2 regions of the Kitasatospora sp. NPDC034023 genome follow, and region 2 is predicted to be linked to the other one. Evidence: riboswitches for the same ligand, from Rfam matches in the RefSeq annotation. Region 2 holds a riboswitch; the other holds the start of a gene.
The links. Region 2 has a riboswitch for glycine ahead of gcvT (glycine cleavage system aminomethyltransferase GcvT). Riboswitches for the same ligand answer to the same signal wherever they lie in the genome.
Positions count from the first base shown of each region.

Region 1: another riboswitch for glycine. It lies ahead of gcvP (aminomethyl-transferring glycine dehydrogenase); the one in region 2 lies ahead of gcvT (glycine cleavage system aminomethyltransferase GcvT).

Region 1 is NZ_JBVIRY010000026.1:2,732-18,249, reverse strand. Features, by position in the region: gene gcvP (aminomethyl-transferring glycine dehydrogenase) at 33-2,933, opposite strand; glycine riboswitch at 3,038-3,170, opposite strand; glycine riboswitch at 3,172-3,275, opposite strand; gene ACZ52R_RS29310 (PRC and DUF2382 domain-containing protein) at 3,427-4,536, shown strand; gene ACZ52R_RS29305 (MFS transporter) at 4,680-6,176, shown strand; gene ACZ52R_RS29300 (DNA polymerase IV) at 6,321-7,730, opposite strand; gene ACZ52R_RS29295 (SanA/YdcF family protein) at 7,800-8,438, opposite strand; gene ACZ52R_RS29290 (MerR family transcriptional regulator) at 8,622-9,266, opposite strand; gene ACZ52R_RS29285 (bifunctional nuclease family protein) at 9,483-9,959, opposite strand; gene ftsR (transcriptional regulator FtsR) at 10,057-10,752, opposite strand; gene ACZ52R_RS29275 (FHA domain-containing protein) at 10,932-11,810, opposite strand; gene ACZ52R_RS29270 (DUF881 domain-containing protein) at 12,037-13,242, opposite strand; gene ACZ52R_RS29265 (small basic family protein) at 13,226-13,558, opposite strand; gene ACZ52R_RS29260 (DUF881 domain-containing protein) at 13,555-14,640, opposite strand; gene ACZ52R_RS29255 (sugar phosphate nucleotidyltransferase) at 14,819-15,518, opposite strand, start outside.
Region 2 is NZ_JBVIRY010000044.1:41,489-57,006, forward strand. Features, by position in the region: gene ACZ52R_RS37800 (IclR family transcriptional regulator) at 1-78, shown strand, start outside; gene ACZ52R_RS37805 (trimeric intracellular cation channel family protein) at 1-643, opposite strand, end outside; gene ACZ52R_RS37810 (ABC transporter ATP-binding protein) at 866-1,909, opposite strand; gene ACZ52R_RS37815 (ABC transporter ATP-binding protein) at 1,944-3,014, opposite strand; gene ACZ52R_RS37820 (ABC transporter permease) at 3,011-4,021, opposite strand; gene ACZ52R_RS37825 (ABC transporter substrate-binding protein) at 4,120-5,886, opposite strand; gene ACZ52R_RS37830 (ABC transporter permease) at 5,941-6,930, opposite strand; gene ACZ52R_RS37835 (enhanced serine sensitivity protein SseB C-terminal domain-containing protein) at 7,434-8,387, opposite strand; gene ACZ52R_RS37840 (enhanced serine sensitivity protein SseB C-terminal domain-containing protein) at 8,503-9,306, opposite strand; glycine riboswitch at 9,538-9,650, shown strand; gene gcvT (glycine cleavage system aminomethyltransferase GcvT) at 9,881-11,002, shown strand; gene gcvH (glycine cleavage system protein GcvH) at 11,115-11,492, shown strand; gene glyA (serine hydroxymethyltransferase) at 11,577-12,845, shown strand; gene ACZ52R_RS37860 (L-serine ammonia-lyase) at 13,005-14,372, shown strand; gene ACZ52R_RS37865 (hypothetical protein) at 14,558-15,518, shown strand, end outside.

The DNA of each region.
Region 1 (15,518 bases), on a different contig from region 2:
CGTTCGTCCGGACGCCGTGGCGCCCGGCTCCGTCAGACGCCGTACTCGTCCAGCGGCGGGCAGGAGCAGACCAGGTTGCGGTCGCCGTACGCGCCGTCGATCCGGCTCACCGGCGGCCAGTACTTGTCCGCCGGGTTCACGCCCGCCGGGAAGACCGCGTCCTGCCGCGAGTAGCCGTGCGCCCAGTCGCCGGCCAGCTCGGCGGCGGTGTGCGGGGCGTTGCGCAGCGGGTTGTCGTCGGCGGCCCACTCGCCCGAGCCGACCTTGTCGATCTCGGCCCGGATCTCGATCATCGCGTCGCAGAACCGGTCGATCTCGTGCAGGTCCTCGGACTCGGTCGGCTCGATCATCAGCGTGCCGGCCACCGGGAAGGACATCGTCGGCGCGTGGAAGCCGTAGTCGATCAGGCGCTTGGCGATGTCGTCCACCGTCACGCCCGTCTCCTTGGTCAGCGGGCGCAGGTCGATGATGCACTCGTGCGCGACCAGCCCGCCCGGGCCGGTGTAGAGCACCGGGAAGTGCGGCGCGAGGCGCTTGGCGATGTAGTTGGCGTTCAGCACCGCGACCTGCGTCGCGCGCTTGAGGCCCTCGCCGCCCATCAGCCGGACGTACGCCCAGGAGATCGGCAGGATCGCCGCCGAGCCCCACGGCGCGGCCGAGATCGGGCCGACACCGGTGGCCGGGCCGGCCTCCGACTGCAGCGGGTGGTTCGGCAGGTACGGCGCCAGGTGGGCGCGCACCGCGACCGGGCCGACGCCCGGGCCGCCACCGCCGTGCGGGATGCAGAAGGTCTTGTGCAGGTTCAGGTGCGAGACGTCCGCGCCGAACTTGCCCGGCTTGGCGAGGCCGACCAGGGCGTTCAGGTTGGCGCCGTCCACGTACACCTGGCCGCCGGCCTCGTGCACCATCGCGCAGATCTCGGTGATCTGGGTCTCGTACACGCCGTGGGTCGACGGGTAGGTGACCATCAGCACCGACAGGTTGTCGCGGTGCTGCTCGATCTTGGCCTTCAGGTCCTCGACGTCCACGTCGCCGTCGACCAGGGTCTTCACCACGACCACGCGCATGCCGGCCATCACCGCGGAGGCCGCGTTGGTGCCGTGCGCGGAGGACGGGATCAGGCAGACGTCGCGCTGGGTGTCGCCGTTGCCGTGGTGGTAGGCGCGGACGGCCAGCAGGCCGGCCAGCTCGCCCTGCGAGCCCGCGTTCGGCTGGATCGACACGGCGTCGTAGCCGGTCACCTCGACCAGTTGCTGCTCCAGCTGGCGGATCAGGGTCAGGTAGCCCTGGGCCTGGTCGATCGGCGCGAAGGGGTGGAGCTGGCCGAACTCCGGCCAGGTCACGGCCTCCATCTCGGTGGTCGCGTTGAGCTTCATGGTGCAGGAGCCCAGCGGGATCATGCCCCGGTCCAGCGCGTAGTCCCGGTCCGACAGGCGGCGCAGGTAGCGCAGCATGGCGGTCTCCGAGCGGTGGCTGTGGAAGACCGGGTGGGTCAGGTACTCGTCGTCGCGCAGGAGCGCGGCCGGCAGCGCCTCGGCGCCCTCGGCCACCTCGACCGCCTCGACGCCGAACGCGGCCCAGACGCCGGCCAGGTGCTCGCGGGTGGTGGTCTCGTCGGCGGAGACGGAGATCCGGTCCGCGCCGTCCTGGTGGACGTTGATGCCGTTGGCGCGGGCGGCGGCGGCGATCTCGGCGGCGCGGCCCGGGACGACGGCGGTGACGGTGTCGAAGAACTCGCCGTGCAGCAGCTCGACGCCGCCGGCCCGCAGGCCCTCGGCGAGGGCGGCGGCGTAGCGGTGGGTGCGGCGGGCGATGTCGGCCAGGCCGTCCGGGCCGTGGTAGACGGCGTACATGGAGGCCATCACGGCGAGCAGCACCTGGGCGGTGCAGATGTTGCTGGTGGCCTTCTCGCGGCGGATGTGCTGCTCGCGGGTCTGCAGCGCGAGGCGGTAGGCGCGGTTGCCGTCGGAGTCGACGGACACGCCGACCAGGCGGCCGGGCAGCGAGCGGGCGTACTCGGCGCGCACCGAGAGGTAGCCGGCGTGCGGGCCGCCGAAGCCCATCGGCACGCCGAAGCGCTGCGAGGTGCCGCAGGCGATGTCGGCGCCCAGCGAGCCGGGGGACTTGAGCAGGGTCAGCGCCAGCAGGTCGGCGGCGACGGCGACGATCGCGCCCAGGCCGTGCGCCTGCTCGATCACCGGGGCGAGGTCGCGGACCACACCGGTGGCGCCCGGGTACTGCAGCAGCACGCCGAAGACACCGCGCTCGGCGATCTCGGCCGGGATGCCCTCGGACAGGTCGGCGACGACGACCTCGACACCGGTCGGCACCGCGCGGGTCTCGATCACCGCGATGGTCTGCGGCAGGGTCTCGGCGTCGACCAGGAAGACGCCACCCTTGACCTTGGTGACGCGGCGGGCCAGTGCCATCGCCTCGGCGGCCGCGGTGCCCTCGTCCAGCAGCGAGGAGCCGGAGGTCGGCAGGCCGGTCAGGTCGGAGACCACGGTCTGGAAGTTGAGCAGCGCCTCCAGGCGGCCCTGCGAGATCTCCGGCTGGTACGGGGTGTACGCGGTGTACCAGGCCGGGTTCTCCATGACGTTGCGCAGGATCACCGGCGGGGTGAAGGTGCCGTAGTAGCCCAGGCCGATCATCGGCTGGAGCACCCGGTTGTGGCCGGCCAGCTCGCGCAGCTCGGCGAGGACCTGGGCCTCGGTCCGGCCGGCGGGCAGGTCCAGGGCGGTGATGGAGCGGATCGCCTCGGGCACGGCGGTGGCGGCGAGCTCGTCCAGCGAGCCGTAGCCGACGGACGCCAGCATCTTCTCCTGCGCGGCGGCGTCGGGGCCGATGTGGCGGTTCTCGAAGGGGCTGGCCAGCTCAAGCTCGGTGAGGGTCGAGGCGCTGGTGGGGCGTCCCGCGTTCGGCTGGGCGTTCATGGTGGTCGAGGCCTCCTGGTCACGGACCGGCGGGGGTACGCGCGCCGACCGGCCTTCCCCGCTGCGGACAGCGAATGAGCCATGGCGGGCGGACCCGACAGGCCTCCCCCTCTGTCATCGGGACCTGAGAGCTTCGCCCGCACGGTGCGCTGTGGGCGCTCCGTCGGCTTGCACCGTCGGTGAGGGTGGTGGTCGCCGGCTTCTGTGCCGAGACTCCTGCCCTGCTTTCCAGAGTGACCTACCCCACACGGTACGGATGCCTGAGAGATTCCGGGGAGGAGTTGCTCCTTCGGCGCCCCGACCAGCGCTTTTCGCGGTCGGAGACTCTCCCGAGCGGGCTCTGCGGTCGCCGCCCAGGGTACCAGCGGGAGGCCGTCGGATCACGGGTGCTTCGGGTCACCCCGGGTCTACGCGCGTCCCCCGGACGGCTCAGCCCGCAGCCCGTCCGGCGCACCCCGGTCGCGCCCGTCCGATTCATGGCATTTGGTGTGAAGTGGCGGACGGCACGGGTACTCCGGCCGACTTCCTGTGGGAGTTCCGCAGGCTCAGCGCACTGGAGGAAAGAGTGCAGACCGACATCGACCCCCGGGACCTCATCGGCCACAAGGCGGTCGACCGCAACGGAGACAAGATCGGCACGGTCGACGAGGTGTACCTGGACGACGCCACCGGCCAGCCCGAGTGGGCCGCCGTCCGGACCGGCATCTTCGGCCGGGACGCCTTCGTCCCGCTCACCACGAGCGAGTTCTCCGGCGACGAGCTCCGGGTGCCGTACGACAAGTCGCTGGTCAAGGAGTCCCCCGACTTCGGCGTGGGCCAGCACCTGTCCCCCTCCCAGGAGCTCCAGCTCTACCGCTACTACGGCCTCGACACCCGAGCGGAGGACCACCCGGGCGGCGAGGACGGCGGCCACGCCGCGCAGTCCGACCTCGACTTCGGCGCCACCCCCGCCGCCGCCGCGGTCGCCGCCAAGCCGCACGCCTTCCACTCCCCCGAGCCCGAGAGCACCAGCGCGACCACCGCCGTAACCGCCATGGAGAGCAACATGCGGACCCTCAGCACCCCTGCTCCCGCCACGGCTTCCCCGGCGCCCATCACGGAACCCAAGCTGCACCCGATGCCGGCGGCGACCACCCACGCACGCGGCTCGGGGGCCGACTCCTCCGCTCCCGGCAACCCGATCGAGATCACCTGCCGCGAGGAGCGTCTGGAGGTCACCACCGAGTGGCACAACGTGGGCACCGCGAAGCTGCGCAAGTACGTGACGACCGAGCAGGTCGAGCGCCGCGTCCCGGTGGTCCGCGAGCGCATCCGGGTCGAGCGGATCCCGGTCGGTGAGGCCGAGCGCGCAGTCCTCACCGAGAAGGAGATCGCCGAAGCCGTCGAGGAAGTCACTCTCCGTGAGGAGCGCCCGGCGGTCCGCAAGTACCTCGCCCCCATCGAGCGCGTCCGCCTGGTCGTCGAGCGCTACACCGACGAGGAAGTGATCCGGGAAGAACTCCGCCGCGAACACGTCGAGGTCCACGACCCCACCACGCCCCAGGACGCCGTCACCCCGACCCCCGACGCCTCCCGCGCCACCGGGATGCGCCCGCTCGTCTGACCCGCGATCCCCAGCAGGGCCCCGACCATCCGAGGTCGGGGCCTTCCCCTTTGCCAAAGCTTAACCGCTCGATATTTGACACTCTGAAGTATCTCCCTGCATGGTTACTTCAGTTCATTCACTATGTACGGGAGGAAGCAACCGTGAGTGAGGCACCCCAGCCCACCATCGCGGCCGAGAAGCAGAGCAGCGCCCGGGTCCTGCCGGCCCTCATCCTGGCGATGCTGTCGTTCAGTGTGGTGCAGACCGCGGTCGTCCCGATCCTGCCCTCGCTGGCCAAGGAACTGAGCGTCTCGGCCTCCAGCGTCACCTGGCTGATGACCGCCAACCTGCTCTCCGCCGCCGTGCTGACTCCCCTCCTGGGCCGCTTCGGCGACCTCCGGGGCCGTAAGCCGATGCTGCTGATCTCGCTGGCGGGCCTGGTCGCCGGTTCGGCACTGGCGGTCAGCACCCACTCCTTCACCTGGCTGGTCGTCGCCCGCGTCCTGCAGGGCGCCGGCGGTGGCGTCATGCCGCTGGCGATCAGCATCGTCCGCGACGAGCTGCCCAAGCAGAAGGTGACCGGCGGCGTCGCCGCCATCAGCGCCTCGATGGGCGTCGGCTCCGGCCTCGGCCTGGTCGCCACCGGTCTCCTGCTGGAGCACTGGAGCTACAAGTCGATCTTCTGGATGGGCCTGGTCTTCGGCCTGATCGCGGTCGCCCTGGTCGCCTTCCGGGTCCCGTCCGACCCGGTCACCGACAAGGAGGGCGGCGCCGACCCGCTCGGCGCGATCACCCTGGCGGGCTGGCTCTCCGCGCTGCTGGTCGCGGTCAGCCAGGGCAACCACTGGGGTTGGACCTCCACCAAGACCCTCGGCCTGTTCGCCGTCGCCGCCGTCGTCGCCCTGGTCTGGGGCATCATCGAGACCAAGGTCGCGCACCCGCTGGTCGACATGAAGATGATGTCCCGTCCGGCCGTGGCCTTCACCAACCTGGCGGGCCTGCTCATCGGCTTCGGCATGTACGGCTCCTTCATGGTCATCAGCAACTTCGCCCAGACCCCGGAGAAGCTGACCCACTACGGCTTCACCGCCACCGTCCTGCACGCCGGTGTCATGCTGCTGCCGTCCGCGATCGGCTCCATGGTGGCCGCCCCGCTCGGCGCGCTGCTGATCGCCCGCCGCGGCCCGCGCAGGCCGCTGGTCCTCGGTGGCGTCCTCGGCGCCATCGCGATGGCCTACCTGGCCCTGCGGCACAGCCACGAGGGCGACATCTACACCGCCTCGGCGATCTTCGGCCTCGGCGTCGGCCTCGCGTTCGCCGCGATGCCGGCCTACATCAACGGCGCCGTCCCGGCCGAGCAGAGCGGCATCGCCAACGGCATGAACTCGGTGCTGCGCACCGTCGGTGGCGCGATCGGCACCGCCGTCATGGCCGCCATCCTGACCGGCGACGTCATGAAGCTGCCGCCGCAGATCCCGCTGCTGCTGCCCACCCTGGACGCGTACAAGCACGCGTTCTGGACCGCGGCCGTGGTCTGCATCATCGCCGGTGTCGTCCCGTTCCTGATCCGCACCGTCAAGCCGGCCGCTCCGCTGACCGTCGTCGGCGACTCGGCCCAGCAGGACTCCAGCGACAAGCTGGTGAAGACCGACGCCTGACGAGGCGTCCGGCCCCCGCGCTCAGGGACAGGGCGCGGGGCCCCGGTCTCCGTACGTCGCGAGGGCATCACGAACGCACGGGGTCCGGCACGGTGATGCGGCCCCACCCGGTACTCCCCCACCGGGTGGGGCCGTTTTCGTGTCTCAGTCCCGCTCGGCTGCCCCGCCGTCCCGGTCCGGTTCGGTGTCCTCGCCCCGGCGCAGCGGCAGCGGCCGGGTCGGCTCGAGCGCCGGGTCGTCCACCGCGAAGGTCCGCACCCGCCCCGGCTCGCTCCACGGCGTCTCGAACCGCACGGTGACCCTCCCGACGCCGCTGCCCTGCACCCAGCCCGGCCCGAACTCCGCGTGCCGGACGTCCTGTCCGGGCATCCACCGCCGCATCACGACGGCCTCCGGCTCCTCCTCGGCCTCCTCGGTCTCGGCCGCCGCCTCCGCGTGTTCCGCCGCCTCCTCGCGCAGGGCCTGCGCGAACAGGTCCTCCTGGGTGTAGTCGGCGAGTTGGGCGACGCCCACGCCGAGCAGCCTGACCCCGCCCGTGATGTCCACCTGCTCGGCCAGCCGGCGCGCGGTCGCGGTGATCACCGCCTCGTCGTCCGTGGGCCCGCCGAGCGTTTCCGAGCGGGTCAGCGTCGAGAAGTCGAACCGCCGGACCTTGAGCACCACCGTCCGCCCCGAGCGCCCGGCCGCCCGCAGCCGCCGCACGCACCGGGCGGCCAGCGCCTCCACCTCGCGCAGCACCCGGTCCCGGTCGGCCAGGTCCACCTCGTAGGTGTCCTCCACCGAGACGGACTTGGCGTCCTGGTCGGCCACGACCGGCCGCTCGTCCAGCCCTATCGACATGTGGTGGATCCCGGCCCCGTGCGCCCGCCCGAGCAGCTGGACCAGCTCCGCCTCGCCCGCCTCCGCGAGGTCGGCCACGGTGCTCAGCCCGGCCCGCCGCAGCACCTGCTCGGTGGCCGGCCCGATCCCGGGCAGCGCCCGTACGGGCATCGGCCCGAGCACCGCCCGTTCCTGCCCGGGTTCGATCAGCACCAGGCCGTCCGGCTTGGCCTGCTCGGAGGCAATCTTGGCCATCAGTTTGGACCCGGCCGCCCCCACCGAGCCGGTCAGCCCGGTGAGCCGCTGGATGTCCGACCGCAGGTCCTCCGCCAGCGCGAGCACCAGCCGCTCGCCGGTGTCGTGGTCCGCCTCGGCCAGCACCGGGCCGTACGGACCGGCCTCCAGGTCCACGAAGGCCTCGTCCAGGCTGAGCGGCTGTACCAGCGGCGACAGTTCCCGCAGCAGGCCCATCACGATCTCGCTGACCTGCCGGTAGGCCTCGAAACGACCCGACAGGAACGCCGCGTTGGGGCAGAGACGACGCGCCTGCGCCATCGGCATCGCCGAGTGCACCCCGAACTTCCGCGCCTCGTACGAGGCCGTGGACACCACCCCGCGACCGCCCAGCCCGCCGACGACCACCGGCTTGCCGCGCAGGCTCGGCTTGGCCGCCTGCTCCACCGCCGCGAAGAAGGCGTCCATGTCGAGGTGGATGATGCTCGGCAGTGATCGCACCCGCAGATCATCGCGTACGGGTCCGACAGTGCGTACGAACCCGGCCGGACGCCCGGCGCGGTCGGACGCCTACGGCTGCTTCTTCGCCGCGTCCGCGAGCGCCTTCGGAATGCCGTCCTCCTGGGGCCCGAGGAACACCGGGTCCGGCCGCAGCCAGGCGTTGACCGCCGCCTTGCCCGCCCCGGCCACCTCCCGCACCCCGCCGTACAGCCAGGTCTCGTCATGCAGCTCCGGCACCCCGACGGCGTACGAGCGGATGCCCGCCGCCTCACACAGCGCCAGCGCCCGCCGGACGTGGAAGTCCTGGCTGACCAGCACGGCCCGGTCCACGCCGAAGATCCGGTGCGCCCGGGTGCAGGAGTCCCAGGTGTCGAAGCCCGCGTAGTCCCGGACCACCCGCTCGGCCGGCACGCCGTGCTCGGTCAGGTACGTGAACATCGCGTCGGGCTCGTCGTACTCGATCCGCCCGTTGTCCCCGGTCACCAGGATCGCCTGCACCTTGCCCTCCCGGTACAGGTCCACCGCCGCGACCAGCCGGTGCTCCAGGTACGGCGAGGGCTTGCCCTGGTCGAGTCCGGCGCCGAAGACCACCGCGACCGGCGCCGAGGGAGCGCTCTCCACCGTTCCCACCCGGTCACCCGCCGAGAGCCACACCCAGGCGCTCGGTGCCAGCGCCAGCGAGCAGAGCACCGTCCCGACCTGGAACACCCTGCGCTGGGTCTTCCGCTGCCCCAGCCGTGTCCGCAGCAGTCCGGCCCTGCGCCGCAGCAGTCCCGCTATACCGGTGCCGACTCCCACAGGCCCTCCCTCGATCGTTTCGCCAGGCAACACGACGAGGCCGCGGGTCCGAACGGTTCCCCGTCCGGGCCCGCGGCCTCGTCGACTCGTTGCTCAGACCGCCCGGTTGCGCCGCTGGGCCAGCTCGTCGGCCGGGTCCTGCCCGACCAGGGTCTCGCCGGTGTCCGTACGCTCCGCGTGCAGCCGCCCGAGGGTGCGCTCCAGCTCCTGCCAGACCGCTCCCACCGCGATGCCGAAGACCCCCTGACCGCCCTTCAGCAGATCCACCACCTGCTGCGGCGTGGTGCACTCGTACACCGTCGCGCCGTCGCACATCAGCGTCATCCCGGCGAGGTCGGCCTGCTCGGCGGCCTGCAGATGGGCGACGGCCACCCGGATGTTCTGCAGCGAGACCCCCGCGTCGAGCAGCCGCTTCACGATCTTGAGCAGCAGGACGTCGCGGAAGCTGTAGAGCCGCTGACTGGCCGCCGGGTACACCGTCCGGACGCTGGGCTCCAGCAACCCGGTGCGGGCCCAGTAGTCCAGCTGACGGTAGGTGATGCCGGCCGCCGCACAGGCCGTCGGGCCGCGGAAGCCGATCAGTTCGGACGTCGGGGCCAGCCGCTCGATGGCCGGCTGCCCCGGCTGCACGGCCGGGAACCTGCCCACCCGGGCCATGTCCGTGACGGTACGAGCGGTGCGCGGCACGTGCACGGCGCACAGGCCTCCCAGGGCCGCGTCATCGCCGGTGCTGCTCATGCCTGCCTCCGTCCACTTGTGCTGCGGGCAACCCGACTGCGGGCATCGGGCACCCGGACAGCCACTCCTGACGGTAGGCAGTCCCCTATGACCCGTCAACGATCGCCACGCCGGGTCAGACAATCCACGTCACTCAGGAGAGTGGTTTTTCGTGCCCCTAGTGTGGGTAGGTCGACGAATTTTGGCAAAACGCTGAGCCGAATGCTCGCAGAACCGCTACTGCGGGCCGCCGCCGCCGAAGTCCTCGGGCGACACCTGGTCGAGGAACTCCCGGAACTTCTCGACCTCGTCCTCCTGCTCGTCCGGGATCGCGATGCCCGCCTCGGCGAGCACCTCCTCGCTCCCGTAGATCGGCGTACCGGTCCGCAGCGCCAGCGCTATCGCGTCGGACGGCCGGGCGCTCACCTCGACCCCACCGGCGAACACCAGCTCGGCGTAGAACACGCCCTCCCGCAGATCGGTGATCCGCACCTCGGTGAGCTGCTGGCCGAGCGCCTCCAGGACGTCCTTGAAGAGGTCGTGCGTCAGCGGGCGCACCGGCGTCATGCCCTGCTGGGCGAAGGCGATCGCAGTCGCCTCGCCGGGGCCGATCCAGATCGGCAGGTAGCGATCTCCCCCGACCTCCCGCAGCAGCACGATCGGCTGGTTGGAAGGCATCTCCACTCGGACACCCACGACGTCGAGCTCATTCACACAGGCAACCCTATGGCTCCGGTCCCGGATATGAAAGCGCAGAGCCGACGCCGCTGGTCAGCGCAGTGCCCCCGGCATGCGGAGGCCGCCCGGGAGGCTACCCGCGGGTCCGTAGACCGGCCTGGACCATTGCCGCGTGCAGTCGTACGGACAGCGTCGCGAGCTCCCGCGCGGTGGCCTCGGCATGGGCCCTGGTCTGCGGGTTCCGGTGCCGGCGCAGCGGCGCCACCACCTGCTCCACCAGTGTGATCTCGCGGTCGGCCGCCGCCTTCATGGCTCTCAGGTGCCGCGGCTCGAGGCCGTACCGGCCGAGCTCCGCGACCAGCCGGGCCACCTGCAGGGCCTCGCCGTCGTACCCGCCGTCCGGGCCGGGCGCGACCAGCCCGTACGACTCCCACTCGGCCAGCTCCCGCTCCCCGGCCTCGGCCGCGGCGAGCAGTTCGGCACGCCCCAGCCGGACCCCGGACGGGACGTCGGCGGAGGCCACCAGCTCGCGGTCCGCCTCCTCCATCGGCCCGGGCCGGGTGTCGGCCGAGGAGGGCAGCGCCGGCGGGCTCTCGCCGCGCTCGATGGCGTCCAGGTGTTCGCGGATCACCCGCAGCGGCAGGTAGTGGTCCCGCTGCATCCGCAGGACGTAGGCCAGCCGCTCGACGTCGGCCGGGCTGAACTTGCGGTACCCCGAGGGCGTGCGCTGCGGCTCGACCAGTCCCTCCGCCTCCAGGAAGCGGATCTTGGAGATGGTGACCTCGGGGAAGTCGTCGCGCAGGAAGGTCAGCACCGCGCCGATGCTCAGCAGTTCGTCACCGCCGCGCCGCCGCCCGGCGGGCCGCTCCGCACGGACCGGTTGCCTGGGGCCCGCGACCACCCCGCGCCCGCCGCGGTCCGCCTGCGGACCGGACGGGACTGGGGTGGCCGCCCCGAGAGAAGAGGAAGGGGTATTCGTATTCACTCGGGCTCCTGCCGACGTTGGTTTCAGTACCCCCGGTTGTGGCCGGCGAAGAACACCAGCCGGTACTTCCCGATCTGGACCTCGTCGCCGTTGTTCAGCGACACCTCGTCGATCCGCTCCCGGTTCACGTAGGTGCCGTTGAGGCTGCCCACGTCCGCGACGCTGAAGCCGGCCGGGGTGCGGCGGAACTCCACGTGCCGGCGCGAGACCGTGACGTCGTCCAGGAAGATGTCACCCTGCGGGTGACGCCCCGCCGTGGTGACGTCCGAGTCCAGCAGGAAGCGGCTGCCCGAGTTCGGACCGCGCTGCACGATCAGCAGGGCCGAGCCCGGCGGCAGCGCGTCGATCGCCGACAGCACCTCGGCCGACAGGGCCGGCGTGGCACCGGTGCCGGTCGTGGTTGTGGGGTCGTACGACTCCAGGCCGGAGATGGAGATGGTCGACGTGGTCTCCGCCGCCCCCTCCGGCAGCAGGCCGCCGCGCAGCGCCGCACCGCAGTTGGAGCAGAACCGGGCCGCGGCCGGGTTCTGGTTGCCGCACCTGGGGCACGGAGAGGGGCCAGCCATGTTCACAGCCTCCTGGCGCGGCACACCCGACGGGTTGTGCCCGGCGTACGGGTCCGGAGCAAACCCTCCACCAGAGGTTGAGGGTCCCGACGGGAAACCTATGCGCGGGTCGCCGGAGGGGTCAACCGACGCGCCGTAGCCCGCCGGATTCCCCGCGTACTGGGCGCCGCCGTCCCGGAACAGCTGCTGTCCGGCGTACGGGGCGGCCTCGGGGGCGGGTCGCATGCCCGGCACGGCGGGCTCGTCCTCAGGCCGACGGTGCCGCGCGGTCGGCGCCTCCACGGCGGCCGCGTCACGGCCCTTGTTGCGACCGAACAACTTCGAGAAGAAACTCACGGGCGAATCCCCTTGCGTGTGACAGACCCGCCCGCGGGGCAGGGTGAGAACCTCGGACAGGCCGCGAGCCCGGTTGCGGCTCGGGCCCGCTGGAGCGGTACTCCGACAGTTGATGCTGCGGTTGTTGTTCCGGAGCGAACTGGTGCGAACCAGTCTCGCCCACGTGACGGCGGCTCCCCGCACCGGGTGCCGCCGGCCCGTGACGGGCCGTTCGTCGGGCGCCTCGTCACTTCGAAGCCGGCTTGGCGTACTGCGGCGTCTTCAGATCCACGAGGGCGTCCACGACCACCTTCTGCTGCTGGGTGATCGTCGCCCGCGCCTGGTGGCTCTCCAACGTGCGGACGACACCACCCGGGATGTTCAGCGCGGGCGTCAGGTCCTGCGGGTTCCCCACGACGGTGAACCGATAGGGCTGCGAGACCTTCTTCCCGTCGATCTGCACCCCACCGCCCGACAGGTCGGTGAAGTAGGTGTTGACCACCACGCGCACATCGTTGATCTGAATCGCCTCCGCCCCCGCCGCTCGAAGTTCCTGCAGGGTGTCCAGCAGCATATCTGCCTTCACCTGCCCTTGGGGGTCATCGACCGTGAGGACGATGCCCGGACCAGTGGCCTTGACGGTACCGGCGAGCACGCCGAGTTCCGTCACCTTCTTCCTGGTCTGCTCCTGGGCCTCCTTGGCCTGGTTGGAGCTGTTCTCCAACTTCGCCAGGGACTGCTCCAGCTCCGCCTTCTCCTGTTGGAGACGCTGCTGACGGCTGTCCAGTTCGTCGAGGATCCGAACCAGGTCCTCCTGGCGGGCCCCGCGCAGCTGGCTGTGGTGGTCGTTGGTCGACCGCACCTGGATCGCCAGCCCCAAGCCGAGCGAGAACAGCAGCAGCGCCACCACCAACTGCCCGCGCGACAGCCGCGGCGGCCACAGCGCCGCCTGCAGACGCCGCCGTCCGGCGTTGCGGTCCACGGCGGGCGCCTGCTCGACGGCCTCCGCTGCGACCGGCTCGGGCTCGGGCTCCGGCACGGGCCCTGCGCCGGAGCCCGACTCGACGGGCTCGGGCTTGGCCGCTGCCTCGGGCTCCGGCTCCGGTTCGAGCCGGACCGCCTTCACCAGCCGGAGCGTCGGCTCCGGGGTCGAGTCGGCCTCAAGCTCAGCCTTAGCGTCAGACTTGTCCTCGGCCGCATCCTCGGCCGCGTCCTCGGCCGCGTTCTCCACGGCGCTCTCGCCGGGCTCGGCTTCCGGAGCCGGGACGGCCGCTCCGGCCTCCTCTGCGGCCCCGTCCGGGTCCGCAGAGCCGTCCGGCCCGGACTCCCGGTCCGTCTCTGGCTCGGGCGCCTCGACGGCCTCCTCGACCGTCTCCTCAACCGTCCTCCCGACGGTCCTCGGCTCCCGCTTCTCCGCCGCCTCCTCGCGGCCCGACTCAGGCACGGAAGACATGGCGCCGGATCGCGGCCGCGTTGGAGAAGATGCGGATGCCGAGGACGACGACCACACCCGTGGACAGCTGCGAGCCGACGCCCAGCTGGTCGCCCAGGAACACGATCAGCGCCGCGACCACCACGTTCGACAGGAACGAGACGATGAACACCTTGTCGTTGAAGATCCCGTCGAGCATCGCCCGGACACCGCCGAAGACCGCGTCCAGGGCCGCGACCACCGCGATCGGCAGGTAGGGCACGACGGCGTCCGGCACCTCGGGTTGGACGAAGAGGCCGACGACCACTCCGATCACAAGACCCAGTACGGCAATCACGGTCTGGCTGCTCCTGTCCCTGTCGTGGTCTTCGCGGATCCGGTCGACGGATGCCGCTTCGGGGTCGCACCACCGCTGGTCGCCGATGGTGAAGCGGTTGGTGAGGCCGATGGTGAGACGGACGCGCCCGGGCTCTCCGAGGTTCCGGGGCCGGCGGAGCGCGTTCCGCTCGGCGTGGCCGTGGCCGACGGCGTCGCCGTGGGCTCGGGCGTGACCGGCTGCGCGGTCCGCAGCGTCACCCCCACCGCCGCCGGCAGCGTCAGGCTCTTCTGCGTGGAGAGCGTCGACTTGATGCCGTACTTCTCCTGGAGCAGCCGCAGGTACTGCCCGGCCATGTCGTTCTCGAAGGCGGTGAGGAGCTTCGGCCCGTCCCCGATCGCCTGGATGTTGTACGGCGGCACCAGCGGCCGGTTGTCCACCAGCACCGCCTCGCCCGCAGCCCGGATCGCGGAGAGCGCGGTCAGCCGCTGGCCGTTGATCGCCACGGCCTCGGCCCCGGCCCCCCAGAGGCCGTTCACCACCAGTTGCAGGTCGCGGTCCCGAAGCCGGCCACTGTTGGAGAAGCCCTGTCCCGCCCGCGGGTCGACGTTGCCGCCCAGGCCCGTCCCCGCGGCGTCCTCCAGGACCACCTTCACGCCCGGCCCGGTGACCTCACCCAGGCCCACCGCTCCGGTCAGAGCACCCGCGTCGCCGTCCCCCGAGGGGAGCGCCTGCTGCTGGGTGCTGTCGACCTTGCGCCGCAGCTCCTGCACCTGCTTCTGCAGCTGGTCGGCCGAGGTGTTGCTGTCGTTGATCCGCTGGATCAGCGCGTCCCGCTCCTTGGCCAGCGTCGGCTCGGCCTCGTGCGCGTTCACCGCGCCGACCGTCACCACCGCTCCGACCAGCGCCAGCCCGGCGGCCAGCGTGAGCAGCCCCTGGAGCGTTCCGGGTATCCGGCTGTCCCGGGCACCGCCGCGTGCCGCGGCCGCCTCGGCGTAGCCCTCGTCCAGGCTGTGGTCCATCACATTGGTCAGCAGGGACATCGAGGCGTCCGGGCGGTTGTACCGCCCGTTCGGGGCACTCGGTGTCGGCGTCGCTGGCATGGAAACCATCGTCCCATGGCGGCGAGGGGGCCTTGTGCACGGCCCCTGAGCTGCACACACGCTGCACACAAGACGGAAGTGGCGGACCATTCCGAATGATGTGAAAACGGACAGCGGGGCGCACGAACCATGCCGTGCGCCCCGCCGATCGGGCCGTCTCGTCCTCAGCTCCGGGCCGTCACCGCCCGGCGCCCTCGACCACCGCCGCCCATTCGTCCAGCAGCGCCTCGGTGGCCTCGTCGTCCGGGCCCTCCGCCCACAGGTGGGTGACCGCCTCGGCCGGGTCCGGCAGCACCAGCGTCCAGCGCCCGTCCGCCTCCACGACCCGGACACCGTCGGTGGTGTCCAGCCGCCGGCTGCCGGCCGCCTCCACCACCGAGCGCATCACCATGCCCTTGGCCGCCCACGGCGTCGCGATGTCCCGGCGCCGGATGTGCGCCTGCGGGATCCGCGCGTCGATCTGGCTCAGCGTGAGCTGGGTCCGCGCCACCAGGCCGACCAGCCGGACGAAGGCCGCGGCCCCGTCCAGCACCCCGCTGAACTCGGGCACCACGAAGCCGCCGCGCCCGTCCCCGCCGAACACCGTGCCCTCGGCGGAGGCCGCCTTCGCGAGGTCGTCCGGCGTCGTCGTGGTCCAGATGACCTGGGTGCCGTGGTACGCGGCGACCTGCTCGGCGATCCGGGTCGTGGTCACCGGCAGCGCCACCTGCCCACTGCGCCGCTCGGCCGCCACCAGGTCCAACAGCACCAGCAGCGCCCGGTCGTCGTCGATCACCCGGCCCAGCTCGTCCACGAATGCGACGCGCTCACCGACCGGGTCGAAGCGGACACCGAAGGCCGCCCGCGAGGATGCCACCAGCTCGCCGAGCCTGGCGAGC
Region 2 (15,518 bases):
GAGAACCGTTGCGGTGCCAGGCCCGCGGGGCGCGCCAGCCGTACCTCAGGGCGAGCATCCGCAGGCCGAAGGCGGTGAGCGCGGCGGCGGTGCCGGTGACGCCGGTGAGCCGGTCCGCGCCGATCAGCGCGGCGACCAGCGCGGCACCGACCAGGGCCGGTACGGCGTAGATCTCCCGGTCCCAGCGCAGCAGCGAGGGAATCTCCCCGGCCAGCACGTCGCGGATCACGCCGCCGCCGGCCGCGGTGACCATGCCGAGCGCGATCGCCGCGACCGCGCCGAGTCCGTAGTCGTGCGCCTTGGCGGTGCCGGTGACGCAGAACAGCCCGAGCCCGAGGGCGTCCAGGGTCTGCACCGCGCGGTTGATCCGCTCGACCTCGGGGTGCAGGAAGAACACCACGAGCGCGGCGACGAGCGGGGTCACGAAGTAGCCGAGGTTGGTGAAGGCGGCGACCGGGGTGGCCCCGATCACCAGGTCGCGCATCACCCCGCCGCCGAGGGCCGTGACCTCGGCCAGCACACAGATCCCGAAGATGTCCATGTTCTTGCGGACGGCGAGCAGGCCCCCGGAGAGGGCGAAGACGAAGATGCCGACGAGGTCCAGCGACTGCTGCACGTCGGAGGGGAAGATCTGCGAGGTCACCGTCCCCTTTGTACCTGATGGGCCGGGATGCCCCCGCACCGGTGACGAAAGTCCGCCCGCCCCGATCGGCCGGGGCGGGCGGACTTCGTCGTCGGTGGCTCAGGCCTGCTCGGAGCCCGCGTCCGCGGCGCCCGACGGCGTGTTCTCGGGGCTGCGCCTTAGTTCCCCTCGCCGTTCTCGGGGCTGCGCCTTAGCTCCCCTCGCCGTTCTCGGGGCTGCGCCTTAGCTCCCCTCGCCGTTCTCGGGGAAGTGGCAGGCCACCTGGTGCCCGGTCTTCAGCGCCGTCAGCGGCGGCTCCTGGGTGGAGCAGATGTCCTGGGCCTTCCAGCAGCGGGTGCGGAAGCGGCAGCCGCTGGGCGGGTTGATCGGGGAGGGGACGTCGCCGGTGAGCAGGATCCGGTCGCGGCCGCCGCGCTGGCGGCGGCGCGGGTCGGGGACGGGCACGGCGGACATCAGCGCGTTGGTGTACGGGTGCATCGGGGTGCGGTAGAGCGAGTCCCGGTCGGCGATCTCGACGACCTTGCCGAGGTACATCACCGCGACCCGGTCCGAGACGTGCCGGACCACCGAGAGGTCGTGCGCGATGATCAGGTAGGTCAGGCCGAGCTCCTTCTGGAGGTCGTCCAGCAGGTTGACCACCTGGGCCTGGATCGACACGTCCAGCGCCGAGACCGGCTCGTCCGCGATGATCATCTTCGGCCGCAGCGCGAGTGCCCGGGCGATGCCGATGCGCTGGCGCTGGCCGCCGGAGAACTCGTGCGGGTAGCGGTTGTAGTGCTCGGGGCTGAGGCCGCACAGCTCCAGCAGTTCCTGGACGGCCTTCTTGAGCCCGCCCTCGGGCACCGCGTTCTGCAGCTTGAACGGCGCGCCGACGATGGTGCCGACGGTGTGCCGGGGGTTCAGCGAGGAGTACGGGTCCTGGAAGATCATCTGGATGTCGCGGCGCAGCGGCCGCATCGCCCCGACGCTCAGGTGGGTGATGTCGGTGCCCTCGAACTCGATCGTCCCGCCGGTCGGTTCGTCGAGCCGGGTGACCAGTCGGCCCATGGTCGACTTGCCGCAGCCGGACTCGCCGACGACACCGAGCGTCTCGCCGGCGTTGACGGTGAAGTCGATGCCGTCGACGGCCCGGACCGCGCCGGTCTGGCGCCGCATCAGCCCGCTGCGGATCGGGAAGTGCCGGGTCAGGCCGGTCACCTTCAGCAGCGGCTCGCGGTCGGGTGCGGGTGCCGGTGCGGGGATCGAGGCCGCCTGGGTGTCCGTCATCGGTTCTCTCCAGAAAGGTGGTACGAGGCCGGGCTCACAGCCGGGGCGCGATCTCTTCGGCGAAGATGCGGTGCCGCTCGTCGGCCGGCAGGTGGCAGGCCGCGAAGTGCCCGGGTACGGCCTCGGCCAGCACCGGGAGCTCGCTGGTGGAGCGTCCCTCGGTCAGGGCGGCGTACGGGCAGCGCGGGTGGAAGGCGCAGCCCGTCGGCACGTTGATCAGGCTGGGCGGGGTGCCCTTGACCGGGACGAGCCGGTCCTGCAGTTCCCGGTCCAGGCGCGGCATCGAGCCCAGCAGGCCCCAGGTGTAGGGGTGTTCGGGCGCGTCGAAGAGGGTCTCGGCCGGTCCGCGCTCGACGCACTTGCCGCCGTACATGACCAGGATGTCGTCGGCCAGTTCGGCGACCACTCCGAGGTCGTGGGTGATGATGATGACGGCGGAGCCGAACTCGTCCTGGAGGTCGCGGATGAGGTCCAGGATCTGCGCCTGGACGGTGACGTCCAGGGCGGTGGTGGGCTCGTCGGCGATCAGCAGCGAGGGGTCGTTGACCAGGGACATGGCGATCATCGCGCGCTGGCGCATGCCGCCGGAGAACTGGTGCGGGTAGTCGTCGATCCGGCGGTCGGGCTGCGGGATGCCGACCCGGTCGAGCATCTCGATCGCGCGGGCCCGGGCCTGCTTCTTGTTCGCCTCGGGGTGGTGGACCCGGTAGGCCTCGACGATCTGCTGCCCCACCGTGTAGTAGGGGTGCATCGCGGTCAGCGGGTCCTGGAAGATCATCGCCATTTCGCGGCCGCGCAGTTGGCGCACCCGGTCCGGGCCGGCGGCGATCAGGTCCTCGCCGTTGAGCCGGATCTCGCCGCTGATCCGGGCCCGCTTGGAGCGGTGCAGGCCCATGATGCCGAGCGAGGTGACGGACTTCCCGGAGCCGGACTCGCCGACGATGCCGAGGGTGCGGCCCTTGTGCAGGTCGAAGCTGACCCCGTCCACCGAGCGGACCAGGCCGTCGTCGGTGTCGAAGTGGATCCGCAGGTCGCGCACGGAGAGGAAGGGGTCACCGGTCGGGGCCTGCGCAGTGGCTTCCGTGGTCTTCTGGAGCTCGGTCACGAGAGCCTCACCCGGGGGTCGACGAGGGCGTACAGGAGGTCGACCACGAGGTTGCAGGCGACGATGAAGAAGGCGGCGAGCAGGGTGACGCCGAGGATCTTGGGCAGGTCGTTGTCGGAGATCGCCTGGACGGCGAACTGGCCGACGCCCTGGAGCGAGAAGACCTGCTCGGTGATCAGCGCACCGCCGAGCAGCAGCCCGAGGTCCATGCCGAAGATGGTGACGATCGGGGTGAGCGCGGCGCGCAGCCCGTGCCGGGTGACGACCTTGCGCTCGACCAGGCCCTTGGCCCGGGCGGTGCGGATGTAGTCCTCGCTCATGGTCTCCAGCATTCCGGCGCGGGTGAGCCGGGCGTAGAGCGCGGAGTAGAGGAAGGCCAGCGAGATCCAGGGGAGGATCAGGTTGCGGGCCCACATCAGCGGGTTGTCGGTGAAGTCGACGTACTGCAGGTTGTCCAGGATCGGCCACTCGTAGCTGAACAGCGTGAGCAGCAGCGCGCCGGTGAAGAAGACCGGCAGCGAGACGCCGGCGAGGGCGATGCCCATGGAGAGCCGGTCGAAGATCGACTTCGGCTTGAGGGCGGAGACGACGCCGGTGGCGACGCCGGAGACCAGCCAGAGCACGGCCGCGCCGGCGGCCAGCGAGATGGTGACCGGGATCCGCTTGGACAGCTCGGGCCAGACCTCCAGGTGGTTCTTGAAGGAGTAGCCGAAGCAGGGCACGTGGCAGGTGGCCGGCTCCGGCCCGAACTTGTACTCGGCGCCGCTGACCAGGCCCCTGAGGAAGTCCCAGTACTGGGCGTACAGCGGCTTGTCGAGGCCGAGGTTCTGCTTGACTGCGGCGATCGCCTCGGGTGAGGGGTTCTTCCCGATGTACTGGGCGGCCAGCTGGTCGGCCGTTTCGCCGGCGACGCGCGGGAGCAGGAAGAAGATCGCGAAGGTGACCGCGCTGACGACCAGCAGCAGCAGCACCGCCGAGAAGATCCTGCGGATGATGTAGGCAAACACAGTTGGGCGGCTCCGGCGGCCCGCCGTCGTCCGGGGTCTTCCGGACGACGGCGGGCGCCGCTGCCTTCACCTGCCTTCAGGGATGCGGAGCCAGGCTCTTACTTGGTGGTGCCGATGTTCAGGGAGTCGTACTCACCCGAGAACGCCGGGTTGGAGGCCATGTTGGTGGCGTTGTCCGGGCGGTACAGGAAGACCTTGAAGTAGGTCAGCGGGACGATGACCGCCTGGTCCATGACCTTCTTGTCGATGTCGCCGTAGATCTTCTCGCGGGCGGCCTTGTCCGGGTTGACGGCGGCGTCGTCGATCAGCTGGTTGACCGCCGGGTCGTTCAGCTGGGACAGGTTGCTGTTGCCGGAGGCCTTGATCGCGCGGCCGTCGACGATCTGCTGCAGGAAGCCGTAGCCGGTCGGCCAGTCGGCACCCCACTGCATCATCATCAGGCCGATGTTGTGGTCCTGGGTGAACTGCGGGGCACCGGCGCTGTCGGTCAGGTACTTGCCCTGCGGGTACTGCTGGATCTCGGCGTTGATGCCGACCTTCTTCAGCGCGGCCTGGATCGAGGTCGCGGCGGCGACCTCGGTGGCGCGCTCGGTGCGGGCGGAGATGACGGTGTTGATGCTGTCCTTGCCGCAGGCCTTCAGGGCGTCCTTGGCCTTGGCCTCGTCACCCTTGTTGTCCTTGGTCTCGAACTGGTTGAAGTCCTGGTGGCCCGGGATGTCCGGCGGGAGCACCGTGTTGGCGATCTGGCCGCGGATCGGGCCGCCCTCGGCGGTCTGCACCGAGACCTTGTCGATCGCGAACTGGACGGCCTTGCGGCAGTCGACGTTGTCGAACGGCGCGACCTTGGAGTTGATCGCCAGGTAGACCAGGCGGCCGCCGTAGGCGTTGTCGGTGCTGGCCTTGAGCTTCGGGTTCTGCAGGATCTGCGCCTGGGTCTGCGGGTCGACGCCGCCACCCACCAGGTCGACCTGGGCGTTGCCGGCCAGCAGGTCCTTGTCGATGGTGGCCTGGTCGATGTTCATCTTGAGCTGGATCTTGTCCGGCAGCTGCTTCCGGATCGGGTCCGTGCTCTTGTCCCAGTTGGTGTTCGGCACCAGGGTGGCCTGCTTGCCGTCCTCGTAGGACTCGAACTTGAAGGAGCCCGAGGACACGATGTGCTTGACGTAGTCGGCACCGGTGTCCTTGGCCTGCGGGACCGGCGCGGTCTGCGGGGCGCTCACCAGGTAGTCGAAGTCCGCGAACGGGTGCTTCAGGTGGAAGACGATCGTGCTGTCGTCCGGCGTCTCGATCGACTTCAGGTCGCCGGTCTTGTCCTTGTACGGACCCGCGTACGGCGTGTCGTTGTCGACCAGCAGGTCGTGGAAGTAGGTCGGGCCGTTGGAGTTCACGTCCGGCGCGAAGTTGGAGCGCTCGACGGCGTACTTGACGTCCTTCGAGCTGATCGCGGTGCCGTCGTCGTACTTCAGGCCCGCACGCAGCTTGTACGTCCAGGTCAGGCCGTCCGCGCTGGGCTGGCCCATCGACTCGGCGAGGTCCGGGACGAGCTTGTTGCCCTCCTCGCCGGCGGCCGGGTTGAACGTGGTCAGCGGACGGGCGTACAGGCGCGAGAAGTTGTAGATGTACGCGTAGTACGTGTTGCCCGGGTCGAGCGAGTCCGGGGTGCCCTTCATCTCGAAGGTGACCGTCCCGCCCTTCTTGTCCGAGGCGTTGACGATGTTCTTGGTGGCCGCGTTGGCTCCGCCGCCGCCCGAGGCGGAGGACGAGGAGGACGAGTCGCCGCTCTTCGACGAGCTGGAACAGCCGGTGACAACCAGGACCGCGGCGGCAGCCGCCGCGGTCAGGGCGACGGTACGGGACCTACGCATGGGTGAGATCAACCCCTTGAGGATGTGGAAAAGGTGGAGGGTCCTGACGCAGGGTCAGTTGCTCTTGGGATCGAGGGCGTCGCGCAGCCCGTCGCCGAGCAGGTTGAAGGCGAGCACGGTAAGGAAGATCGCCACACCGGGGACCACCATGTACTGGGGGTCCACCTGGTAGTACCGGATCGCGTCCTGGAGCATCCCGCCCCAGGAGGCCTGCGGAGGCTGGATGCCGACACCGAGGAAGCTCAGCCCGGCCTCGAAGAGGATGTTGGTCGGGATCAGCAGGGTCGAGTAGACCAGGATCGGACCGACCAGGTTGGGCAGCAGCTCCTTGAACAGGATGAACGGGCCCCGGGCGCCCAGGCTGCGGGCCGCGTGGACGAACTCCCGCTCGCGCAGCGAGAGGGTCTGGCCGCGCACGATCCGGCCCATGTAGGGCCAGTTGAAGAAGCCGATCACGAAGATCAGCACCAGGATGTGCAGCGGCAGGCCGTGCAGGCCGAACGCACCGCCCTGCAGCGAGGTCGAGATCGCGATCGCGAAGAGCAGCAGCGGGAACGCCAGGAAAACGTCCATCACACGGCTGATCAGGGTGTCCACCCAGCCGCCGTAGTAGCCGGCCATGATGCCGAGCACGGTGCCGATGGTGTTGGACAGCACGGTCGCGCCGAAGGCGACCAGCAGGGAGACCCAGGAGCCCTCGATCACGCGGGTCAGCAGGTCGCGGCCCTGCAGCGGGTCGACGCCGAGCGGGTGGGACCCGCTCATGCCGCCCCAGTCGCCGAGCGGCAGGCCGCCGAGGTCGGCGTCCAGCAGGTCCTGGTGGAGGGCGTCCGGGTCGAGCCCGAACATCGACTCGATCGGCTTGGCCAGCACGGCGAGCAGGATCAGCAGGATCACCACGACGCCGCCGGCGACGGCGGCCTTGTCCCGCTTGAAGCGGGTCCAGGCGATCTGGCCGAGGGAGCGGCCCTCGATCTTCTTGGCCGGGCTCGCGGCGGCGGGTGCCTCCGGCTCGTTCCCGGCGGTTGTGACGGATGCGGTCATGGTCAGTTGGTCCCCTCGCCGACGGTGGCCGGCCCACGGGTGCCGGGCGCCGGCTTCGGCGGTGCGGCTGCGGACGTGCGGAGGTGCGTAGAAGCGGGTGGGCGCGGCAGTGCGTCGTGCACAGGCACTGCCACCACGCGGGATGGGCGTCGCGTGGTCGAACGGGTCGGCGTGCGCGCTCACCTTTGTGGGGTTCCAGTACGCGCGGTGCGTTGCGCAGAACTCTCTGCCATCCGAACTGGCTTACGCCAGACCTGACAACCGACAGATGCCCAACTGTGATCTGCAGGCATGCATCTCCCGGGCCTTCGGCATATCCCTCTTCACACGTCTGTAACATGCATGTCAAGATGGCCGGACGGCGCAATTCGGAAATTCGTCCGGAAAGCATCGAAGCCGACTTGACGGACAATCAAGTCGGCTTCGGCTTCGGCCTCACGGCCCGGGATTTACGGCGGGAACGGGCCCTGAAGGACCGGGTTCGGCAGGACCGGGTTCGGCAATCAGCGCCCGGGGTAGCCGGGCCACGGCCGCTGCGGCTGTTGGGGCTGGGGCTGCTGCTGCCAGCCCTGCGCGGGCGGCTGCGTGCCGTAGGCCCATCCCGGCGTCGGCTGCCCCGACATCGACTGCCCCGGGTACGCGGGCGGCGGCACCGGCGGGTACGGACCGGTCGCCGGGCGGCCGGCCTCCCGGTCGAAGAACGGCCGCGCGTTGGCGCGCATCCACAGCGCCACCGGGTCGTACTCGTCCGACATCGCCACCGTGGACACCGCGAGCCCCTCCGGGGCCACCGCGATCGCCCGCTGCATCAGCGCGCGCACCGCCTCCACCGCGGGCGGCGAACTCTCGTACAGGTCCAGGCCGATCGCCAGGTACGGCTCCCCCACCGCCGGCTGCACCCACGCCCGGCGCAGCGCCCGGACCGCGCGCACCTCGCCGGCCTGCCGCTCCAGCAGCGCGAAGAACGGCTGGGCGTTGACCTGCGGCTCGCTCAGCTTCAGCGGACCGGCCGGCAGCCGGTCCAGGCCCGCGGCGACCCGCCGCAGGTCGGCCCAGGGCACGCCGACGCCGCCGCCGGGCGCGTGCGGGTTCAGCCACAGGCCCCAGCGGGTGCGGTACAGCGAGCCGGCGATCTCCCGGCCGGAGACGACCTCGTGGGCCCGCCCCCAGCCGGAGGCGGCCAGCTGCTCGGGCGAGGTGACGGCCGGCGCGTAGCCGTGGCCGCTGATCTCCATGTTCCCGTACTGCGCGTCAGGACTGCCCGGCGTGCCGTGCCAGAGCAGCATCCAGACCCGGCCGTCCGCCAGCGCGTGCAGCAGGCGCTCGTACGCGTCGTAGCGCTCCGGCGCGACCTCGCGCAGGGCGTGCTCCAACACGCCGGGATCCGCTCCCGGGCGCCCGGCCGGTGCCTGGCCCCAGGGCCCCGGCACCCCGCCCGCTCCCGTTCCCGCACTCATGCGCCCACCTCGCCGCGCCTCTTTCCTCGAACCACCGGCCGTCGGCCGTCTGCACGCACCCTATGGCGCGGCACCGGCCACCGCCACGGCGACGTGCCTTGGATACGAACCCCGCTCACACCCGCGTGTAGAAAGGCATGACCCGGGTGAGCAGCCACTCGACCACCGGGTCGTCGGCGAGGTCGAGCAGTACGAGGTGGACGCCGCCCGGCAGCGGCGCGGTTCCCAGCGCTCGGCCGAGCGCGTCGTTCACCGCGGCCGGGTCGGCCGGGGCCGCCGGATCCAACTGGACGCCCACGAACATCACGGTCGGCTCGCCCTCGATGCTGGCCAGCGCCCGGCGGGCGGTCAACACCCCGGGAAGGGCCGACAGTTCGGCCCGGCAGGCGGCCAGGAAGTGCTCCGGGTCCTCGCCCGGCACCGGCTCGCGCAGCGCCACCCGGCCGCCGGTAGGCGCCGCCGGGTCCTCGGCGGCCTCCCACCGGTCCTGGCGCGGACCGCGGCGCAGCTCGGCCACGCCCTGCGGCGGCACCGGGATGCCCACCGCCGCGTCCGGGTTCACCGCGATGCCCACGCCCAGCGGCAGCCCGCGGGCGAACTCCCAGACCGGCGCGATCGCGAAGGCCATCCCCGGCGCCTGCTGCAGGAACACCTCCTGCGAGGAGAACACCGGTACGTACGGGTCGCCGCCCAGTTCGATGGTCGGCAGGTCCAGCGACTGCCCCTGCGGGTCGGCCCCGCCGGGCAGCGGCACCCACACCTGGCTGCGGGCCAGCACCTCGATCACCCGCGGCGTCGCGCCCGGGTCGCCCAGGGCCGCGGTCAGCACCTGCTCCAGCTCGTTGGCCGGCCACGTGCCGCCCGCCGGCGCCCCCTCCGGGCCGCCCCACCCCTGCTGCTGCTCCACCGGGTACCCCATGCGCCGCCGATTCCGCCCTCTGCCGGTCGGCCGCCCTCTGCTGCGCCGACGCGGAGCAGTCTAGGGCTCGTGTTCGCCTCTGTGTCGTGTGACCGGCTCCCCCCTAGTCGTGTGACCGGCTCCCCTCTCACCGTGTGACCGGGTCCCCTCTCCCTTCCTCGTCCGGGACGTGCCATGATGTGCGCGTCCGACGGCATGCGCCGCGGGCCCCACAACTCCATACCGGCCGCTCGAACCCGCGCGGGAGAGCCCGGAGTGCCGCACCAGTGAGTGAGTGGCACAGCCGGCGCCGAAGGAGCAAGTCCTCCCCGGAATCTCTCAGGCCCCCCTACCGCACGGGTTAGGCACATCTGGAAAGCGGCGCGCGGCCCTGTCGCGCGCCCACCCACGGTGCAAGCCGCCATGCTGTCCTGGATGCTGGAAACAGCTGCGGGCCGGCGGGCGGTGAAGCTCTCAGGTTCGACGACAGATGGGGAGACCCACGCCGCCGCATGCCCGCGCGCAGGGTCGGCCCCCGAGAGGGTCCGGTCCGGCGCGTGCACCCATGAGTGCCCCGACCGAGGAGTTCCTGGCCATGTCGTCCCTCCGCCTGACCGCGCTCGACGCGCTGCACCGCGCCCTCGGCGCGACCATGACCGACTTCGCCGGCTGGGACATGCCGCTGCGCTACGGCAGCGAGCGCGAGGAGCACCTCGCCGTCCGCACCAAGGCCGGCCTGTTCGACCTCTCCCACATGGGCGAGATCACCGTCACCGGTCCGCAGGCCGGCGAGATGCTGGACCACGCGCTGGTCGGCTTCGTCTCCGCGCTGGGTGAGCTGCGCGCCCGCTACACCATGATCTGCGCCGAGGACGGCGGCATCCTGGACGACCTGATCGTCTACCGCCTGCGCGAGGACGCCTTCCTGGTCGTCGCCAACGCCTCGAACGCCCAGCTGGTCCTCGACGAGCTGATCGCCCGCGCCAAGGGCTTCGACGCCGTCGTCACCGACGACCGCGACACCTACGCGCTGATCGCCGTCCAGGGCCCGGAGTCCACCGCGATCCTGGCCGAGACCACCGACGCCGACCTGCCCGGCCTCAAGTACTACGCGATCCTCCCGGCCCACGTGGCCGGCCGCGAGGTGCTGCTGGCCCGCACCGGCTACACCGGCGAGGACGGCTTCGAGATCTTCTGCCACCCGGTCGACGCCGAGGAGATCTGGCAGGCGCTGACCGCCGCCGGCGAGGGCCGCGGCCTGGTCGCGTGCGGCCTTTCCTGCCGCGACACGCTGCGCCTGGAGGCGGGCATGCCGCTGTACGGGCACGAGCTGTCCACCGACCTCACCCCGTTCGACGCCGGCCTGGGCCGCGTCGTCCGCTTCGACAAGACCACCAACGAGGGCGCCTTCGTCGGCCGCAAGGCGCTGGAGCAGGCCGCCGCCGCGGCCGAGGCCAACCCGCCTCGGGTGCTGGTCGGCCTGCTCTCCGAGGGCAAGCGCGTCCCGCGCGCCGAGTACACCGTGGTCTCCGCCGACGGCGCCCCGATCGGCCGGATCACCTCCGGCGCGCCGTCCCCGACGCTGGGACAGCCGATCGCGATGGCCTACGTCGACGCGGCCCACGCCGCCCCCGGCACCACCGTCGCGGTGGACGTGCGCGGCAAGCACGAGCCGGTCCGGGTCGTGGCGCTGCCGTTCTACAAGCGCGCCCGCTGAGCGCCCGCCGAGCGCCCCGCCGACACCCGCCTTTCCCCATACCCGCACGTCGAAGCCGTCCACGCGGCGGCCCGCTTCGCCGTACCCGCTTCCCATCCTGGAGAATGACGCCATGAGCAACCCCCAGCACCTGCAGTACACCAAGGAGCACGAGTGGCTCACCGCCGCTGAGGACGGTGTCTCCACCATCGGCATCACCAAGCACGCCGCCGACGCGCTCGGTGACATCGTCTACGTGCAGCTGCCGGCCGTCGGCGACGCCGTGACCGCCGGCGAGACCTGTGGCGAGCTGGAGTCCACCAAGTCGGTCAGCGACCTGTACTCCCCGGTGACCGGCGAGGTCGTCGAGGTCAACCAGGACGTCCTGGACGACAACGGCCTGGTCAACAGCGCCCCCTTCGAGGGTGGCTGGCTGTTCAAGGTGCGCGTGGAGTCCACCGACGAGCTGCTCAGCGCGGACGAGTACGACGCGCTCACCCACAGCAGCTGACCCGCTCGTGATCGGGCGGGCCGCAGCACGGCGGCCCGCCCTCCCCCGCCGTCCCTCCGCTCTCCTCCCCGGGAAGACCACACCATGACGGTTCTCAACCAGTCCCTGCACGCCCTCGACCCGGAGATCGCCGCCGCGGTCGACGCCGAGCTGCACCGCCAGCAGACCACCCTGGAGATGATCGCCTCCGAGAACTTCGCCCCGGTGGCGGTCATGGAGGCCCAGGGCTCGGTGCTCACCAACAAGTACGCCGAGGGCTACCCCGGCCGTCGCTACTACGGCGGCTGCGAGCACGTCGACGTGGTCGAGCAGATCGCGATCGACCGCATCAAGGCCCTGTTCGGCGCCGAGCACGCCAACGTGCAGCCGCACTCGGGCGCGCAGGCCAACGCCGCCGCGATGTTCGCGCTGATCCAGCCGGGCGACACCATCCTGGGCCTGGACCTGGCCCACGGCGGTCACCTGACCCACGGCATGAAGATCAACTTCTCCGGCAAGCTCTACAACGTGGTCGCGTACCACGTCGACGAGAAGACCGGCCAGGTCGACATGGCCGAGGTCGAGCGCCTCGCCAAGGAGCACCAGCCGAAGCTGATCATCGCCGGCTGGTCCGCCTACCCGCGCCAGCTGGACTTCGCCGAGTTCCGCCGGGTCGCCGACGAGGTCGGCGCGCTGCTCATGGTGGACATGGCGCACTTCGCCGGCCTGGTGGCCGCCGGGCTGCACCCGAACCCGGTGCCCTACGCGGACGTGGTCACCACCACCACCCACAAGACCCTGGGCGGCCCGCGCGGCGGCGTCATCCTGTCCAAGGCCGAGTACGCGAAGAAGATCAACTCCGCGGTCTTCCCCGGCCAGCAGGGCGGCCCGCTCGAGCACGTGATCGCCGGCAAGGCGGTCGCCTTCAAGGTCGCGGCCTCGGAGGAGTTCAAGGAGCGCCAGCAGCGCACCCTGGACGGTGCCCGGATCCTGGCCGAGCGCCTGCTGCAGGCCGACGTCGCCGAGGCCGGCGCGTCCGTCCTGTCCGGCGGCACCGACGTGCACCTGGTCCTGGTCGACCTGCGCAACAGCGAGCTCGACGGCCAGCAGGCCGAGGACCGCCTGCACGAGGTCGGCATCACCGTCAACCGCAACGCCATCCCGAACGACCCGCGCCCGCCGATGGTCACCTCGGGCCTGCGTATCGGCACCCCGGCCCTGGCCACCCGCGGCTTCCAGGCCGAGGACTTCCGCGAGGTCGCCGACATCATCGCCGAGGCGCTCAAGCCCGCCTTCGACGAGACCGTCGCCGACGCCCTGAAGGCCCGCGTCACCGCGCTGGCCGAGAAGTACCCGCTGTACCCGAACCTCTGATCACTTCGGTGATCGTCCGGGCCGGGTGACCGGCCTCACCCCGCCGCGACACCTGGGGCTCCGGGGCACCGCGCACACTGGTAAGTGCGCGCGGTGCCCCGAGCCGTGTCGGCCCCCCGCCCGCAAGTACTTCCACGAGACCAGACAAGGACGTCCCCCGTGGCCATCAGCGTCTTCGACCTCTTCTCCATCGGCATCGGCCCCTCGAGCTCCCACACCGTGGGCCCGATGCGCGCCGCCCGGATGTTCGCCCGCCGACTGCGGTCCGAAGACCTGCTGACCCAGGTGACGGGCGTGCGTGCCGAGCTGTACGGCTCGCTGGGTGCCACCGGCCACGGCCACGGCACCCCGAAGGCCGTCCTGCTGGGCCTGGAGGACAACTCGCCCCGCACCGTCGACGTCGACCAGGCCGACAAGGACGTCGAGCGGATCACCGCCGAGAAGAAGCTCCACCTGCTCGGCGAGCACTCCATCGACTTCGACCCCGACAGCCAGCTCGTGCTGCACCGCCGCCGGTCGCTGCCCTACCACGCCAACGGCATGACCCTCTGGGCGTACGCGGCCGACGGCTCCACCCTGCTGGAGAAGACCTACTACTCGGTCGGCGGCGGCTTCGTCGTCGACGAGGACGCGATCGGCGCCGACCGGGTCAAGCCGGACGACACCGTGCTGAAGTACCCCTTCCGCACCGGTGACGAGCTGCTGCGGCTCAGCCGGGAGACGGGGCTCTCCATCTCCGGCCTGATGCTGGAGAACGAGAAGGCCTGGCGCAGCGAGGAGGAGATCCGCACCGGGCTGCTGGAGATCTGGTCCGTGATGCAGGACTGCGTGCGGGCCGGCATGACCCGCGAGGGCATCCTGCCGGGCGGCCTCAAGGTCCGCCGCCGGGCCGCCGCTGCCGCGCGCACGCTCCGCGCCGAGGGCATCGGGCCGGCCAACGCGATGGAGTGGGTGACCCTCTACGCGATGGCGGTCAACGAGGAGAACGCCTCCGGCCGCCGGGTGGTCACCGCGCCGACCAACGGCGCGGCGGGGATCATCCCGGCCGTCCTGCACTACTTCCTGAACTTCATCCCGGGCGCCGACGACGACGGCATCGTCCGCTTCCTCCTCGCGGCCGGCGCCATCGGCATGCTGTTCAAGGAGAACGCCTCCATCTCCGGCGCCGAGGTCGGCTGCCAGGGCGAGGTCGGCTCCGCCTGCTCGATGGCCGCGGGCGGCCTCGCCGAGGTCCTCGGCGGCACCCCCGAGCAGGTCGAGAACGCCGCCGAGATCGGCATCGAGCACAACCTCGGCCTCACCTGCGACCCGGTCGGCGGCCTGGTCCAGATCCCCTGCATCGAGCGCAACGGCATGGCGTCGGTCAAGGCCATCACCGCGGCCCGGATGGCGCTGCGCGGCGACGGCCGGCACCACGTCTCGCTGGACAAGGCGATCAAGACGATGAAGGAGACCGGGGCCGACATGAAGATCAAGTACAAGGAGACCTCGCGCGGCGGCCTCGCCGTGAACGTCATCGAGTGCTGACCGGGCACTGACCGCGCGCCGGTCACGACGCCCCGGCCCCCGGGTGGAGCCCCCTCCACCCGGGGGCCTTCGCATGCCCGCTGCGCGTTTCACCGCGCACTTCCCCTTGCGCATTTTTACTGGCCGACGGACCGTCAGCAGGTCCATAATCTCGGCGAGTTGGTTCACGCCAGAGGGGGAGGCGGATGACCTTCCAGCCCGGGCCGGTGCGGCCCGCCGAGCCGCCGTCCGTTCCACCGCCACCGCCGGCGCCACCGCCGACATCGTCGGGAACACCGGGATCGCCGGGATCGCCGTACGCGAGGTCCGAGGCCACCCGGCTGCTCTGCGCCGGGGTCTACCTCGACCCGGACTACCGCCGGCGTGTCATCACCGAACTGGTCGAGCACGACGAGCGCTCCGTCCCGCCGTCCCTGGGCTTCGACCTGGTCACGGTGCTGGCGCACGCCCTCCGGGCCCGGGCACTGGAGGCTCGCACGGGCGCGGTGCTCGCCTTGGTCTGGTTGGGCTTCTTCTGCACCGAGTACTGGCCGCTGCTCCAGCACCCACCGTCCGCCGCCGACTGGAAGTCCTACGGGGAAGGACTGACCGGCGGGTACTACGGCGACGATCCGTACGGCCAGGAGTCGGCGGCCGACACCGTGTTCGGCGTGCTCTCGCACTACATGCCACCGTTCACGGCGACCTTCGCCGTCCTGTACGCCCTGGTCTGCCTGCTGTCCTGGTACGCCAAGCCCGCGGAGGTCCGGGAGTACGCGCTCTACGCCCCAGCCGCCCCCACCACGCCCGGCGGCTCCCGGGCGTCCGAGGCCCGGCGCGCCGCCGGCGGGCTCCTCTCCGTCCTCGCCGTGATCGCCCAGATCCTCTACTGGGCACTGGCGCTGGCCACACTGAAGGAGGGGGCCTGGCAGGGCACGCTGTTCCCGCTGGCGCTCGCCGCGACAGTGGGCTGGCACCGCCTGCACGTCGCCCAGGTCCTCCGCCGGGAGCTGACCCGCGAGAACTTCCCCAAGCATCCGCGCCGGCTGCCGGCCCGGCCGCGCTACCCGGCGCTGCAGCGGGCCATCGCCGACGAGCAGTACTCGCAGCTCGTCGTCTACGATCCGGCCGATCCCTTCCTCGGCGCCGGACTCCCGTTCAGCGTCT